3 regions of the Vibrio algarum genome follow, and region 3 is predicted to be linked to each of the others. Evidence: predicted binding sites of a transcription regulator. Region 3 holds the regulator's gene; each other region holds the start of a gene.
What was found. The regulator CRP, encoded in region 3, controls carbon source genes, mostly activating them, when cyclic AMP is high. The targets are predictions, from matches to a motif close to TGTGANNNNNNTCACA.

Region 1: a site for CRP is predicted at 4,472-4,487, ahead of mlc (sugar metabolism global transcriptional regulator Mlc). Genes of this name have one in related genera too.
Region 2: a site for CRP is predicted at 4,300-4,315, ahead of nagE (N-acetylglucosamine-specific PTS transporter subunit IIBC). Genes of this name have one in related genera too.

The regions. Positions count from the first base shown of each region.
Region 1 covers NZ_JAQLOI010000001.1:2,643,493-2,649,227, reverse strand. The annotation lists gene PGX00_RS12330 (sodium-dependent transporter) at 1-861, opposite strand, end outside; gene cydH (cytochrome bd-I oxidase subunit CydH) at 1,480-1,569, shown strand; partial or broken gene PGX00_RS12320 (patatin-like phospholipase family protein) at 1,590-2,749, shown strand; gene pyk (pyruvate kinase) at 2,832-4,277, opposite strand; gene mlc (sugar metabolism global transcriptional regulator Mlc) at 4,564-5,735, shown strand, end outside.
Region 2 covers NZ_JAQLOI010000001.1:2,824,587-2,830,321, reverse strand. The annotation lists gene PGX00_RS13130 (cation:proton antiporter family protein) at 1-819, opposite strand, end outside; gene nagC (DNA-binding transcriptional regulator NagC) at 1,008-2,222, opposite strand; gene nagA (N-acetylglucosamine-6-phosphate deacetylase) at 2,226-3,362, opposite strand; gene nagB (glucosamine-6-phosphate deaminase) at 3,373-4,179, opposite strand; gene nagE (N-acetylglucosamine-specific PTS transporter subunit IIBC) at 4,433-5,735, shown strand, end outside.
Region 3 covers NZ_JAQLOI010000001.1:674,645-680,379, forward strand. The annotation lists gene ltrA (group II intron reverse transcriptase/maturase) at 1-1,592, shown strand, start outside; gene PGX00_RS03375 (GNAT family N-acetyltransferase) at 2,475-2,960, shown strand; gene crp (cAMP-activated global transcriptional regulator CRP) at 3,014-3,646, opposite strand; gene PGX00_RS03385 (phosphoribulokinase) at 3,892-4,761, opposite strand; gene PGX00_RS03390 (YheU family protein) at 4,853-5,065, opposite strand; partial or broken gene PGX00_RS22850 (hydrolase) at 5,075-5,386, opposite strand; partial or broken gene PGX00_RS22855 (hydrolase) at 5,446-5,735, opposite strand, start outside.

The DNA.
Region 1 (5,735 bases), 2.0 Mb from region 3:
TTTACCTTGCTCTGCAGCCATGTAACCAAGAACAGAGAAGATCATGATACCTGCAAGGATTGAGAATCCACAGTTAATCAATACCGTCATAAATGCGTTGTTATTGATGTCTGACTTTTCTGGTAGGTAGCTTGAATACGCAAGCATGATGGCAAAACCGATACTCAGAGTGAAGAAGATTTGGCCATAAGCCGCAGCCCACACCTTCATATCTGTCAACTTACTGAAGTCAGGTTCGAATAGGTAGTTAATACCGTCGATAGCACCAGGTAGGAAAATCATACGAGCAATAAGGCCTAGCACCATGATGAATAAAACAGGCATCATGATTTTTGCTGCTCGTTCGATTCCTGCTTTAACGCCACCAGCAATTGCTGCGTAAGTGATAGCCCAAGCAATCAACATTGAACCAGCAATTCCCCACTGCATTCCACCTAGGTTAGTTGGTGAATTGTCACCTAAACCTAGATATTCGCTAAAGAAGAATGCATTAGTATCTGTACCCCATTCCTGAGTAAATGACATACCTAAGTATGAAATTGCCCAGCCAATTACAGCTACATAATATACGGCAATCGTTGCTGCAACACCGATTTGGAACCAACCTAACCACTCAAATTTAGCATTTATACGTGCTAGAGTGATAGGTGCTGAACCACGGTTTCGTTGACCCATACTGAACTCTAGGATCATGAATGGGATACCTGCGGTGATCATGGCAAAAAGGTAAGGAATTAAAAAGGCGCCACCACCATTTTCATAAGCCATATAAGGAAAACGCCAGATGTTTCCTAGGCCGATAGCCGATCCAACTGCGGCAAGAATAAATCCTGCACGGGATCCCCACTGTTCACGCTTCATAGTTACTCCTTTACTACTAAACTCTAAGTTATGAAGCACTTACATTTCCCCCTGTTATACAAGGTCAACATTGATAACATTATTAACTCTATAACGTAATAATTATTGGAGTTAGTTCTGTGATCTCTGTTAGTTACTAGATTTTATCTCTAGTTTAAAAGGTAAATCTTAGAGTTTTATTCTATATTATATGATGTGTGTTTGCGAAATCTGAAATAATCAGCTGCGCATGACGTGGAGATTACAGAGATAGGTAGAGTAAAGCAATAGAAATGGATTGTTAAAAAATGTAATTTTTTTGGTGTTAAAAGTGTAAAAAATAGTCTTTATTGGGGTAAAAGTTTGTATTTTTACTCTAACCTAGGGTTTGTATCTTACATTGAGCTCAATAATAGATAATGTTACCAATTATCTCTGCAGAGTGTATGACTGAAAAATGTGCAATATGCACGATTTTATGACTACATAATTACTAGAAGCACCTATAACTCATTTAAAAACCGCAAGGTTGATGTGTGATTACAACAACATATTCTAAATTTGCCTCTGATGGCGGCTTGTGAATATTAGTTTTGTCTGTTATTTAATTAATATACTAAATAAAAAGGAGAACGTGCTATGGAATATAATTTAAAAATGGCGTTAACGATTGTTGCTGGGTCTTACGCTGTCATTCTTATTTGCAGTATTGTGGCTATTACTAACTAGCCAACTGATACAAGAAAACTATGTCTAATAAGGGTGTAATTAGCGGTGTATATTCAGATTTAGACCCAATTAAATATGGTAAATACCTAACCGGACGTAATGCTTTGGTTGCTCAAGGGGAGGCCAGAGCGGAATTTTTACGTCTGGGGTTTTAGATGCCTTTATACTTTCAAATTTTGACCCCTTTGATCTGTTTTACGGTACATCCGCAGGTGCGCTAAATATTAGTGCTTTTTTGTGTAGACAGCCAGGTATTGGCAAAGCATTTACACTGGATTTAACAACAGACGATAGATTTTTTCATCTTTTTAGCTATATGCGGCGTAAGCAAGGGATGGATCTCGATTGGGCTTTGGACAAGCTTTGTCATTACCCTTATAAGCTCGACTTGGATCTGGGGCGAAAAATTCTGAAAGATAGGTTCGCTTTTGCGGCTGTCACAGAAGTCAGCCATATAAAAGATGCTTATATTCCTTTATTAGGAGAAAACTGGTTTGATTTAATGCGAGCAACTTGCGCAATACCGGGGCTCTACTCTAGCGAAGTGATGATAGAAGGTGAGAGGTTTGTTGACGGTGGTGTGACTGCGGCTATCCCAGTTCAAGAAGCATGGCGTCAAGGGGCTCGTAACATTGTTGTTATTAGAACAGAAATTCTTGAGTCCGAAGGAAAAGAAGCGGAAGAAGTCAGTGCAAATACTCACTGGATAAAAGAGCCGATAGTTAACGTACAGGAACGCTGGGGGAAAACGGTTGAGCAGTGGAAAGTTGAATGGAGTGGTTTTTGGCAAGATCAGATAGACAAATCGAAACAGAAGAAAAAGCATCACAAGCACTTAGAAATCCTTAATGGAGGTCGATGGTTATATGGTGCAGGTGATGTATATCGTTTAAGCCACTTGCTTGGTGGGAAGTTTGATTCAGGGTTAGCCGACTTTTTTATGGTGCACTATCAGAGCCAGGCTTTAACACGAGAGTTTTTAAATAATCCGCCAGACGATTGTTTTATCGTTCAAATTGTACCCTCTGAGCCTCTTAAGTCTTCACCATTAATGAGCAAAAAAGAAGATCTTATCTATGATTATGAACTTGGTCTAAGTGCTGGTTATGAATTTATAAACCAACACGCTTTGGCACAAAAAAACTCACCTAATATGTCTGCTGCTGGATGTAAATATTAGGTGAGAGTAATAGAGGACTATTTATAAGCGCTCTAGGACGCCTAGAGTGCTTCGCAGAGTCGAATTCATTATGTAATTGGCATCATTTCACCGTCAATATGCGCATGCAGTTTGTCGAGCCGACGATATCCATAACGTCCCCTTGGGTAATAATCACAATATCACCACTGTTTACGTAGCCTTTATCTTTTAGGGTATTGATTGCCTCTTGGGCAGAAGACAATCCGGCATCTGCATAGGAATCAAAGTAGACTGGGGTAACACCGCGATAAAGTGATGACTTGTTTAATGTCGATTCATTGCGTGAAAGGGCAAAGATAGGAAGACCAGAACTCAAGCGAGACATCATGAGAGGGGTTTTTCCTGATTCCGTAAGAGAAATCATAGCTTTAACACCTTCGAGATGATTCGCGGAATACATAGTAGACATGGCAATCGCTTCTTCTGATGCCTGAAACTTCCGGTCAATACGGTAGCTTGATGTACTTAAGGATGGCATTTTTTCTGCACCAACACAGACACTCGCCATCGATTTTACCGTTTCAACTGGATAGGCACCAACGGCTGTTTCTCCGGATAACATAACCGCGTCCGTGCCATCCAATACTGCGTTGGCCACATCCATTACTTCAGCACGCGTTGGCATTGGGTTCGTAATCATTGACTCCATCATTTGAGTCGCGGTTATGACGCTTCTATTTAGACTACGGGTACGTCTGATGAGTTGTTTTTGAACTCCAATCAGTTCTGGATCACCAATTTCTACTCCAAGGTCTCCACGAGCGACCATAATGACATCGGAAGCAAGGATAATGTCATCGATACTTTCGGCATTCGCAACTGTTTCCGCTCGTTCTACTTTAGCAACTAATTTTGCTTCTAATCCGGCGTCTCTAGCCAATCGTCGGGCATATTTCATGTCTTCGCCATTTCGAGGAAAAGAGATCGCGAGGAAATCGACTTTGATTTTGGCTGCGGTCAAAATATCTTGTTTGTCTTTTTCAGTAAGGGCTTCAGCGGATAATCCACCCCCTTTTTTATTTATCCCTTTGTTATTTGAAAGGGGTCCACCAATGACAACGTCAGTAAATACCTTATTGCCCTTTACGGAGATAACTTTGAGCTGGACTCGACCATCATCTAGCAGCAACATATCACCGTTAGAGACATCTTGCGGTAGGCTTTTATAATCGAGTCCTACGGCATCTTGATCTCCCATACCTGCTTCTAATTCACTGTCTAAAGTGAACTTGCTTCCAACAGTAAGATTTACTTTTCCTTCTTTGAAAGTAGACACACGTATTTTCGGACCTTGTAGGTCGCCAAGAATTGCAATATGTTGACCTAATTTAGCGGCAATCTCTCTAACTTGTTTTGCTCGCTTGATATGATCTTCTGCGCTACCGTGTGAAAAATTCATGCGAACAACATTCGCACCAGCTTTGATTATTTCCTCTAATGCATTGTCCTTGTCTGTAGCAGGGCCAAGCGTAGTAACAATTTTTGTTCTTCTAAGCATTTTGCTCATTTTGTATCTCCGTTACTGACATTACTCTTTGAGTATATGATATGAATTTAATGTGAGAAAAATAATTATGATATTAGGTCTAGATGATGAATTGAGTTAAAGTGTTTCTCGCTGTGAAAATGCTGTCTTAGATCAATTAATTCGAAGTTTGAAATATAATTTTCTTCCTATTTATGAGCTAAATACGATTTGTGCGTGATACTGGTCACGGCAATTTACTAAGGTGCTTCACAATTACTTCGCAAAGTAAAAAAATTAGCCTACTAGTGCCATTTTGGAGTTTCAGATGTACATGGCTCAACCAGGCCATATTGATCATATTAAACAGGTCAATGCTGGTCGTGTGTATAAATTAATTGATGAGTTAGGGCCAATATCTCGTATCGACCTATCGAAAACGAGTGCGTTGGCACCTGCTAGTATTACAAAGATTACTCGCGAACTTATCGACGCACACCTTATTCATGAAACTACGGTTCAGGAAGCGACTAGCCGTGGGCGGCCCGCTGTTGGCCTACAAACTGACAATGAAGGTTGGCAGTTTCTCTCTATGAGGCTTGGACGTGGATATTTAACCATCGCACTGCATGAGCTAGGTGGCTCTGTTCTGATAGACACCAAGATAGATATTCATGAAGTTGAACAAGAGGACGTACTTGCTCGCTTATTACATGAAATTGATGAATTTTTTCAAACCTATGCTGATCAGTTAAACAGAGTGACGAGTATTGCCGTCACGTTGCCAGGGTTAGTGAATTCTGAGCAAGGCGTAGTAATACAGATGCCTCATTATAATGTGAAGAATCTTCCGTTAGGTCCTGAAATATATAAGGCGACGGGTCTGCCTGTTTTTATTGCTAATGATACTCATGCATGGGCACTCGCAGAGAAGCTGTTCGGAAATTCTCAGGTGAATGATAGTTCTGTGCTGATATCCATACATCATGGCGTTGGAGCTGGTATTGTACTAAACGGCCGGGTACTTCAAGGTAAGAATGGCAACATAGGTGAGCTTGGGCATATTCAAATTGATCCTAATGGCAAGCTTTGTGATTGTGGTAATTATGGATGTCTGGAAACAGTAGCGAGTTCTAAAGCTATTAGAGATGAAGTGACAAAGCGCTTAGAAGAGGGCGAAGAATCTTCTATTGATGTTGAAAATATTACTATTGAAGCTATCTGCTCAGCTGCAGCAATAGGTGATCCGCTTGCTGTCGAAGTTATCGAAAAGCTTGGCTATTATTTGGGTTCTGCTGTTGCCATTGTTATTAATTTGTTCAACCCTGAAAAAGTGTTGATTGGTGGTGGGATTAACCGCGCCAAATCTATTCTTTATCCAGCGATAGAGTCTTCTGTTAAAAAGCAAAGTTTAGCCGCTTATCATCAGAATGTAGATATCGTTGAGAGCCGTTTCCTGAAACAAGCAACGATGCCTGGAGCTGCCTTAATCAAGCAAGC
Region 2 (5,735 bases), 2.1 Mb from region 3:
TGTTAAAGCACCAGCTATTGTTGGTTGTTCCGCCAAACCTATATTAAGGAAAAAGCAGACGAGAAATAGCTCTTTCAGATTAAATAACGACTTGGATAACTCGGATGATTTTTTATGTCCGGCTAGTATCATACCCAAAATAAGCGCACCAAGATCAGGCTTTAACCCAGCAAAATCAAACAATCCGGCACCTAATACCAGTGCACTGAAGATACCATAGACTACAAGCATCTCACCGTGACCCACTTTATCGAGTAACCTGTAGAAAAAAGGTCTTAAGAATGGCAGTAAGAATAAAAACAGGGCATACCACTCTGGTATTTTTCCAGTCGAAATGCTTAAGAATAGGACGGCAAAAATGTCTTGCATAACCAAGACTCCAATTGCAATTGTGCCGTATGTCGCGTTCATTTCTCCTTTTTCTTGCAGGCTTTTAACTGCGAAAACAGTACTAGAAAAGGAGAGTGCAAAACCGAGTAATAGCATTTGTTCTAACGACATCAGGCTGAATGTCGTGACGCCGAGTAATTTAAGAGCAGCAATAGAAAGGGTAAAAAAGAGGGTCGAAAGTAGATTGTGGGCGGTTGCTCCAGCCCATATTTCTTTAGATAAAAGCGTCTTTATATCGAGTTTAAGACCGATGGTGAATAGCAGTAGTGTTACACCTAAATCAGCCAGCAACTCGATATTTTCATTGGACTGAAAGCCAAAAAAATTCAAGCCAAATCCAGCAATCAGAAAGCCCACGAGTGGAGGGAGATTACAAAGTAATGCAAGGTAGCCTGCTGCAAATGCTGATGATATTAAAATGATTTCCATACTTGCCTATCGCACTGTTTCTAATTGAAATTATTCCAATTACATTAATTATGTGATCAAAATGAATTCGATTGCTCTATGCGCGTGAATTCATCCTTATCTCAAACATATTTAGCTTGGTAATAGCCATAAAAAAAGGGTCATGCGTATTCAAGCACAACCCTTTGCATCAAGCTAGGAGAAAAGAATCACTCTTCTAAAAGTTTTTGTAACAATACACCATTTAGCATGGCTCTCTTTATCATAGAAAAAGCGCCTATGGTCGGCTTGTCTTCTAATACGGATGCCACAATAGGTAGGTCAGTATGGAAAGTGGTGAGTGATTGGCTTTCAACGTTTCGACGTATCGCAGGGAAGACTATTTCGGCGGCTTGAGTAATATCTCCTGCAATAATGATTTTTTGTGGGTTAAATAGGTTGACTGTAATTGCAATCGCTTTGCCTAATTCATTGCCTACTCGAATTAAGCTTTGGGTTGCCAAATCATCACCTTCCATAGCGTGTTTACAAACGTCCTTTATGGTGATTTTATCCAAGCTAGAAAGTGATGAAGAACGACCCTTACTTATCAATGTCTTGATGCTATCCAAAATTGCAGGGTTAGAAGCGACTGTTTCTAAACAACCGAAATTACCACATTGGCATTGCTCACCAAGTGGGTCGATTTGAATATGGCCTATTTCACCAACATTCCTATTTGAGCCTAAGAAAACTTGCTTGTTAACAATAATCCCAGCACCTGTACCTCGATGTACGCTGACTAAGATGGAGTCGTTACACTCTTGGCTCACTCCAAAATAATGCTCGGCTAGGGCTTTTCCTCTAATGTCGTTGCCTATGAAGCACTCAACGTTAAAGGTATTTTTGATGATATTGCCTAACTCAAAATTATTCACATTGGTATTTGGAATATAGTCAACGACACCTTCTACAGGGTCAACCAAACCTGGCAACACAATCCCAATGGCAATGAGCTGGTTAATTTTATCGCTGCATTCGTCTAAAAATAGTTGAATACGCTTAATTAAGCCGGATTCAAGTTCTGTTTGGTTTGAATAGTTAAAATTACTCTGTGTTCTGGCAATTTCTACACCGCCAAGATTAAAAAGGCTAAGTTGAACGTAATCACGTCCTAGTCTAATTGCGATAGAATGGAATGGCTCAACTTCCGTTGTTAAAGAGATAGCGCGTCGACCACCCGTTGATGCTTGCTGTGCTACCTCTTTAATTAAGCCTTTTTCCATAAGCTGACGGGTTATTTTAGTAACACTAGCAGGTGCTAACTGACTAACATCGGCTACTTGAATTCGCGAAATAGGACCCTGTTGGTCTATTAAGCGATATACCGCAGCACCATTTAGTTGTTTTACAAGATCTACGTTACCTATTTGTCCGTCAGTCATACTTTAAGTTTGCTCGTATTGTCCGTTTACAATTGTCGCATGGACATTGAAGTCGTTATCAAAGACGGTAAGGTTTGCAACCATACCGGTTTTGATTCTACCTAGCATTTTATCTGCTCCAACCGCTTTGGCTGGGTACAGTGTTGCCATGCGTAGTGCTTCATCCAGTGCGATACCTACGTGCTCAACCGTGTTTTGCACTGCTTCTATCATTGTCAGTGCCGAGCCACCAAGCGTACCGTTTTCATCAATACACTTACCATCCCGGTAATATACTTTTTTACCAACAAAAATAAAGTGATCCATCTCTGCACCAGCCGGAGCTGTGGCGTCGGTCACTAATACTAGCTTTTCGCCTTTTAATTTATGGGCAATTCGAATATTTGCATAATCGACGTGAAATCCGTCAGCAATGATCCCGGCGTAAACGTCAGGGGTATCAAAAATCGCGCCCACAACGCCAGGCTCTCGCCCTGTCATTGGTGTCATAGCATTGTGCAAATGTGTAGCAAAGCGAATACCCGCTTGAAACCCTTCAATAGCTTGTGCATAAGTGGCATTTGAGTGACCGATCGACACGACGATACCTGAGTTACTAAGGCGTTTAATATGCTCGGGGTTATTTTGTTCCGGAGCTAAAGTTACCTTTGAGACTAAGTCACTGTTTGAACAGATATAGTCGATCATAGAATCGTCGGATTCACGAATAAAATCTGTGCTATGAATGCCTTTTTTCATCACGTTAAGATATGGCCCCTCTAGATGTAGCCCTAGAGACTGATGCTTGTGCAGTCGCGTATATTGGCGTTGAGCCTCAATTGCTTGCTGCATATTTGCATCTGAAGACGTGATTAACGTGGGCAGAAAACTAGTACAACCAGATTTAAGATTCACTTTATGCATAGTTTCTAGTGTTTCAACCGATATTTCATCGTTAAACATCACGCCGCCACAGCCATTAAGCTGGAGATCTATAAATCCGGGGCTTAAATTTGCCCCATTTAGATCAATTAAGTTTATGCCATTAGGCAACTCTGTGTCTGAGCAGACAGAACTTATTTTACCGTCCTCAATGATTGCCGAGAAATTCTCGAGAACATCGCTACCGGTAAAAATTTTACAGTTGGTTAGCGCATACATAATCAGAGTCCTATTTTTTGAGGTTTTTGATATTTTCGGCTTCTAATTCGTTGAAGTATTTTACAGTTTTTACTTTAAGTTCTTGCGTTGCCGGTTCATCGCACACAATAACTGATTTTGCGTGCAGTTGCAGTGCTGAAATTGTCCAAAGGTGATTTACGCTACCTTCAACTGCGGCTTGCAGAGCGAGTGCCTTGTTATGACCAGACACCAATAACATGACTTCTTCTGAATCAAGGAGCGTTCCTACACCGATTGTCAAAGCATATTTTGGTACTTGATTTATGTCCCCATCGAAAAATCTTGAATTAGCAATTCGTGTATCTTCTGTCAATGTTTTGATTCTTGTTCTTGAAGATAACGATGAAGCTGGTTCGTTAAATGCGATATGACCATCATTACCAACGCCACCCATGAAGAGATTGATTTTTCCGTAAGATTTAATTCTTTCTTCGTACTGCTTACATTCAGCGTCATGATCATCCGTGTTGCCATTCAGTAAATTGATATTTTTTTCTTGAATATCAACGTGATTGAAGAAGTTCTCATACATAAATGTGCGATATGATTCAGGGTGGTCCGATGGAAGGCCAATATATTCATCCATATTAAAAGTCACGACGTGCTTAAAGCTTACTTCGCCTAAATTATAAAGTTCCACAAGATACTTGTATGTTTTGAGTGGAGAGCCACCAGTTGGTAACCCCAATACAAATGGTTTTGTCTCTGAAGGCTTGAATTTATTAATAGTATCAATGATATGTCGAGCAGACCATAAGCCAATTTCATCGGATGTTTGTAGTGGAATAAGTCTCATAGTGGCACCTCAATTAAGTTTAGGAAACAGGTCAATAATAGTATTGAAATCACGTTAATTCGAATCATAAAATAAGTTTTATGATCTTGCTAGCAAAATATACAATAAATGTCACTTTTTGGTGATTGTTATCACATAATTAGAGCATTTAATTTGCGATGAAAAATTAAACTCATAAACTGAAAAGGACTAAATTGAAAGGATGAATTAAGTCCTTTTACACCAAATTGACATCCTATAGGGGGAATTCACGGTGAATATTCTTGGATATTTTCAAAAAGTAGGTAAAGCACTGATGGTACCAGTTGCTACATTGCCTGCAGCAGCAATATTAATGGGAATCGGATACTGGATAGATCCGACCGGTTGGGGTGGCAACAATGCGTTTGCTGCATTTTTGATCAAGGCAGGCGCTGCAATTATAGACAACATGTCGGTGTTGTTTGCAATCGGTGTGGCTTACGGTATGTCTAAGGACAAAGATGGTGCAGCAGCACTGGCTGGTTTTGTTGGTTACATGGTTATTACAACGTTATGTAGCGCAGGTTCAGTCGAAGCTATTGGCTTAGTTACTTTAGACGCGAGTTCAACGCTTGCATTTAATAAGATAGGTAATCAGTTTATTGGTATCCTATCTGGTATTGGTGCGGCGGAGATTTATAACCGTTATTATCAAGTAGAATTACATAAAGCGCTTGCCTTCTTTAGTGGTAAGCGACTTGTGCCTATCTTGACCTCATTTGCAGCCATTGGCGTTTCTTTTGTTCTTATGTTTGCCTGGCCTATTATCTTCGGTGGATTGATTTCATTCGGTGAAAGCATTGTTGGTCTTGGTGAAGTAGGTTCTGGGCTATACGGTTTCTTTAACCGACTACTTATTCCTGTAGGTTTGCACCATGCATTGAACTCTGTATTCTGGTTCGATATGGCCGGTATCAATGACCTTGGTAACTGGTGGACACCAAATGCAGTAGAAGCAGGGGTCGGTGTAGTGGGTGAAACAGGGCGTTATATGGCTGGTTTCTTCCCGATAATGATGTTTGGTTTGCCAGGTGCTGCGCTTGCTATTTATCATACGGCGAAACCTGAGCATAAAACTCGTGTTGCTTCGATAATGATTGCTGCTGGTTTTGCCTCTTTCTTCACTGGTGTTACCGAGCCACTAGAATTCTCTTTCATGTTCCTAGCGCCAATGCTTTATGTATTGCACGCGTTGTTGACTGGTCTTTCTCTGTTTATCGCTGATATGATGAACTGGACGGCAGGCTTTGGCTTCTCGGCAGGTCTTGTGGATATGGTTCTATCTGCACAAAACCCATTGGCGAATAAATGGTATATGCTGATTGTACAGGGCTTTGCTTTCTTCGGTATTTACTACTTTATGTTCCGTTGGGCTATTGTTAAGTTCGGTCTTAAAACGCCTGGACGTGAAGACGATGATATCTCAGAAATGAGTTCTTCTGCAGTGAGTGAAGATTCTGCTGAACTTGCGAAAAAATATTTACAAGTTCTCGGTGGCCACGCTAATCTACAAAACATCGATGCATGTATCACAC
Region 3 (5,735 bases):
AAGCCTGCCACATTTCGGTGAAGAGGCTGCAAACGCGAATTGCGAAAGCAACAATAGAAACTGATTGGCGACAAGTAAAGAAGCTACAACGTATGTTGGTACGCTCCTTTTCAGCCAAAGCATTAGCGGTTCGAAAGGTAACTGAGAACCGAGGGAAGAACACCGCTGGAGTTGATAAGGTAACTTGGAATACACCAGTTAAGAAATGGGATGCTATCAATGAATTGAAGCGCAAAGGCTACAAGCCCAAACCGCTGAGACGAGTTTACATTCCGAAATCAAATGGCAAATTGCGTCCACTAGGGATTCCGACAATGAAGGATAGAGCTATGCAGGCTTTATACCTTCTGGCTCTTGAGCCTGTGTCAGAAACCAAAGCAGATCGTAATAGTTATGGATTTCGCCCCAATCGAAGTACAGCTGATGCCATAGAGCAATGCTTTGTGAACCTCAGCCGGAAAAACAGCGCCCAATGGGTGTTGGAAGGGGATATCAAAGGGTGTTTTGACAATATCAGCCATGACTGGTTAATTAATAATGTCCATATGGACAAAACGGTGCTCAGGAAGTGGCTCAAAGCTGGGTATATGGAAAGCGGGAAATTGAATCCTACGGAGGCAGGAACACCACAAGGAGGGATAATTTCTCCGGTGCTTGCTAATTTGGCTTTAGATGGTCTGGAATCGGTGCTTGAATCCCATTTTGGGAAGAAGAACACCAAAGCTAGTTACAAGACTAAGGTCAACTATGTGCGTTATGCGGATGATTTCATTATCACTGGTATTTCGAAAGAACTGCTCGAAGATGAAGTATTACCATTAGTGAAAGCCTTCATGGCTGAGCGAGGGCTGAAACTGTCAGAGTCTAAGACGCTGATAACACATATAGATAAAGGATTTGATTTTCTGGGGCAGAACTTACGCAAGTACAAAGGCAAGATGTTAATCATGCCGGCGAAGAAAAGCGTTAAGCAACTGCTTTCGAACGTGAAAGCTTATTTGGATTCACACAAAACAGCTTCGGCTGCGGCAGTGATATCTAAACTGAATCCGATGATTCGGGGATGGTGTAACTACCACCGACACATCTGTTCAGATAGAGCCTTCAAGTACGTGGACTATCGTATTTGGCAAATGCTCTGGAAGTGGTGCAGACGTATCCATAAAAACCGCCGTAAACGCTGGATTAGAGCTAAATACTTTAAAACAGTGGATAAGCGAAATTGGGTATTTAGTGCACCAAGAAAAGGAGAGGATGGATACTATCGATTAGCATATGCTTCGAGAGTTGATATCGTAAGACATGTAAAAATCAGGGCTAGGGCGAATTGTTACCTACCGGAAGATGAACAGTATTTCGAAACCTTTAAGGTCAGGAAGCTGAAATCTTCGTTAGCAGGAAACATGAAGCTATGGGCATTGGCGAAACGTCAGGACTATAAATGTGCTGTTTGTAATCAGGTCTTTAAGACTGAGGACGAATGGGATGTTCACCATATTATTCGTAGAGTAGATGGGGGTTCTGATAAACAGTCAAACCTGACGTTGCTTCATATGAATTGTCACAAGCAAATTCATAGTAATTGCGGTTGAATTTTATTCAATCGACCGCATATAGAAAGAGTGGGCAATCAACCCCGTTGTCGCTGATGATAAGGTGGCTCAAAGGTTTTGATAGTGTCTATTGTGTACCGGGTGCAAAACTAGTCCCACCTAAAAGGTCCCTAGGAGGTTAGTGGAACCTTAACCGCTAGACGAAGCTACCATTTGGCGCTCTCGTCGCGTGTTCGTCATCACGCTAAAAAGACGTGGGCTGCGTGCTGTAAGCAGTACAAAATAACAGTATCGGTATACACAATTGGTGCAGTCATTATCTGCTGTAGGAATATGATCTAGACATTGAACTACAAACCGCCGGGCAGGGCGGTATATAAATCCTGGATTTAACGTCTAGGCGCCTAGATCTTATTGAAGGCTATCGCCATGAAATTTGATCTACGGGTATCAGTTATTTTTAACGTTTCGAATGTAATCTATGCCTTAACGGGCTTATTGCTTGCTTTGAATCAATTAGGATGGCTGTGATCCCTGCTGAACTTACTTCGGTAAGTTCGGCACTCTTTCTAGCTGGCTTGCTTTTTGGAGTAGGCTTATAAAGGCTTGAGCCGTGTGCGGGGAAACTCGCACGCACGGTTCTTAGGGAGGGGTAGTCAGTAATGGCTGCTCCTTACCCGCCAAAAAGATTTAGCCTCTCACCACTGACTTGATAGCGGCATTGAATGTGCTCATGTACGGATGTACATTTAGCGCATTCGCCTTGTTCTAAAGTCACTCAGTAAAGAGAATTCTAAACCTAATTGTTATTGGAAACCGAAGTGTACAGACGCTTCGGTTTTTTTGTGCGTGTAGTAAATAGTGGAATTACTAGTTAGGCTTATGAAGTATGCTATCTAATTAAAAAGGAAAAGAGATTAAGTGAAATCAGTCATCCGTATACGTGCTTACACGTCTGAGGACGCCAGAGAATTGAAAACGCTATTTTTTGATACTGTGCATAATGTTAATAAGAGAGACTACTCAGAAAGCCAAATAAAGGCTTGGGCATCTGAAGAGATTACCTATGAGTCTTGGCGTGTTCTTATGGAAAAACTGACGCCTTTTGTTGCAGAGATAGATAACAAAATTGTCGGCTATGCTGATCTTCAGCCTGATGGCTTGATTGACCATTTCTATGTAGGACATCAATATCAAAAGCGAGGTGTGGCTGGTGCATTAATGCAGCGTATTTATCAACAGAGTAATCAGAACAATCTATCGCGTATTTATTCTCATGTCAGCGTTACGGCGAAGCCTTTTTTTGAACATTGTGGTTTTAAGGTAATAGAGGAACAACAAGTAGATATTAGAGGGCAGCAGTTGACTAATTTTGTGATGGAACTGACGACTTTAAAGATGTTGTAGAGATAAAAAAAGCAGCGTAAACGCTGCTTTTTAATCATGTTATAACGGTGTTATTAACGCGTACCGTAAACTACAATCGTCTTACCGTGTGCAGAAATTAAATTCTGCTCTTCCAGCATCTTAAGAATACGACCAACAGTCTCACGTGAACAACCTACAATCTGACCGATCTCTTGACGAGTGATCTTAATTTGCATGCCATCTGGGTGAGTCATCGCATCTGGTTGTTTTGCTAAGTTCAGAAGTGTCTGAGCAATACGACCTGTCACATCTAAGAATGCTAAGTCACCTACTTTTTGGCTAGTCGTTTGTAGACGGCTTGCCATTTGAGATGAAAGACGCATTAAAATGTCAGGGTTTACTTGAATAAGCTGACGGAATTTCTTAAAAGAAATTTCAGCAACTTCACATGGTGATTTAGCACGTACCCATGCAGTACGCTCTTGATCTTCTTCGAATAGACCTAGCTCACCGATGAAGTCACCTTGGTTAAGGTAAGAAAGAATCATCTCTTTACCTTCTTCATCCTTGATAAGCACGGCTACAGAGCCTTTCACAATGTAATACAGAGTTTCCGCTTTCTCACCAGCGTGGATAAGCGTACTTTTGGAAGGATATTTATGAATATGACAGTGTGAAAGAAACCACTCTAACGTTGGATCGGTTTGAGGTTTACCAAGAACCATAATTATCTCACTATTATCTGCAGGGCCTGCTCAGCAGCTTTCCTTTGCTGCATCCCCTTTTAATCGGTGACGATAGCATAGGATTTCTCGTTCAAAGCTGCAAGCTACATATGTATATCAGTTAAGAATAATATCCTTTTTTGCAGTCGATTTCTTGATTTTGATCGCCCTGATTTCCCGAATTCTTAGGTCAAAGTGTGCACATCGTCACGGTATCAGAACTAAATCCATTTGTTGGTTAAAATTTAACCAATTTTGCCTGTCTCAATTAATTGTTGTAGCACGGGTCTGATTATCAATTCCATTGCAAAGCTCATCTTTCCTCCCGGTACGACCAATGTATTGTGTCGAGAAACAAAAGATCCATCAATCATGGCTAAAAGGTAAGGAAAATCAACATTCTTCATTCCACGTAACCGAATAACGACAAAGCTTTCATCTAAGCTCGGGATAGCTTTTGCATTCAAAGGGTTTGAGGTGTCTACCGTTGGAACTCGCTGAAAGTTTATATGGGTACGAGAAAACTGAGGAGTAATATAGTTAAGATAATCATCCATTGAGCGGACAATAGAGTCGGTAACTGCTTCTCGTGAATGCCCTCTATCTCGTGTATCACGCACAAATTTCTGTATCCATTCAAGGTTTACAATAGGTACCATTCCGATCAGTAAATCAACGTGTTGTGACACATTAATGTCGCCATCTACAACCGCGCCATGTAAGCCCTCGTAAAAAAGTACGTCGCTATCTTCCGCTAAGTCTTGCCAAGGAGTGAATGTTCCCGGCATTTGGTTATAAGGTACAGCTTCATCAAATGAGTGTAGGTAACGCCTTACTTGGCCTTGGCCCTCGTCACCATATTTTCTAAAAAACTGCTCTAGCGCTGGGAAATTATTGGCCTCAGGACCAAAGTAACTAATGTGTTTACCTTGTTCTTTCGCTTTGCGAATTTCAATGTCCATTTCAGGACGAGTAAATCGGTGAAAACTATCTCCTTCCACCCATGCGGCCTTTACGTCCATCATATTAAACATCTTTCTAAATGCTTCAGATGTTGTGGTTGTTCCTGCGCCAGATGAACCTGTAACTGCGATAATCGGATGTTTTGCTGACATGAGATTCCTTGTCGTTACATTGGTGAATACGGTTATGTTAAAAATAGTGTATGAGATTCTATAAAAAGAATAAATGCTTAACTCTTTGTTATCAGAACTCGCGCCTGAGTTTTATATCAACGGTTTCGTGAAGTTCCGAAAATACAATGACCGCGTCTTCTGCCTTTAGCTGTTTTCGTACTTGCTCAATTTTATCTTCCAAAGTGACTTCACTTTGACCGTAATCGGTGCCTTCTCTCAAAACGAATTCTTTAATTAGGTTATCGAGCGTGTCACCGTCGATTTCTTGCCATGGAATGATCATAAATTCTTCTTATATTGATGATGCTATATGCTGGTAATAACGAGGTAATGCGTGTTCTAACCAGAAAGTGGGTTTAGTCAGTGTTCCCGTTAAGAAGCCCACATGACCACCGCTTGTAAATAGGCGATAGTGAATGTTTTTGTTCAATGAGAAGTTAGGTATGACCGCTTGAGTCATAAATGGGTCGTCCTTTGCATGAATCACCTGCAGAGGCACACCAATGTTATTTATAACATGGATACCAGAGCATTTTTGATAATAATCTTTAGCGCTTTCAAACCCGTGCAAAGGTGCGGTAATCAAATCATCGAAGCTATACAGTGTTTTTAAGGATGCCATATCTTGTGTTGAAATGCCTAATTCCGACGTAAGCTGTCTCTGTTTTTGCAGTGCGTTTTTTTGAGAGAGGTTAATAGGTAGTTCCCATAAACCTTAGATAATCCTCGCTCTATTCGTGCAGAACAAGAAGCTAAGTCGAGAGGTGCAGAAACAACGGTAGCGGCTTCAATGATAGGATCTTGGCGGTATTTAGCGAGATAATTTACTAACATATTTCCACCGAGTGATATACCAGTAGCGACCTTTGGTTGATTAGGAAAAAGAGTATGTAAATACTCTAAAAAAAGCGCGGATCATCAGTTTCGCCAGAATGATAGGCTCTAGCGAGTCG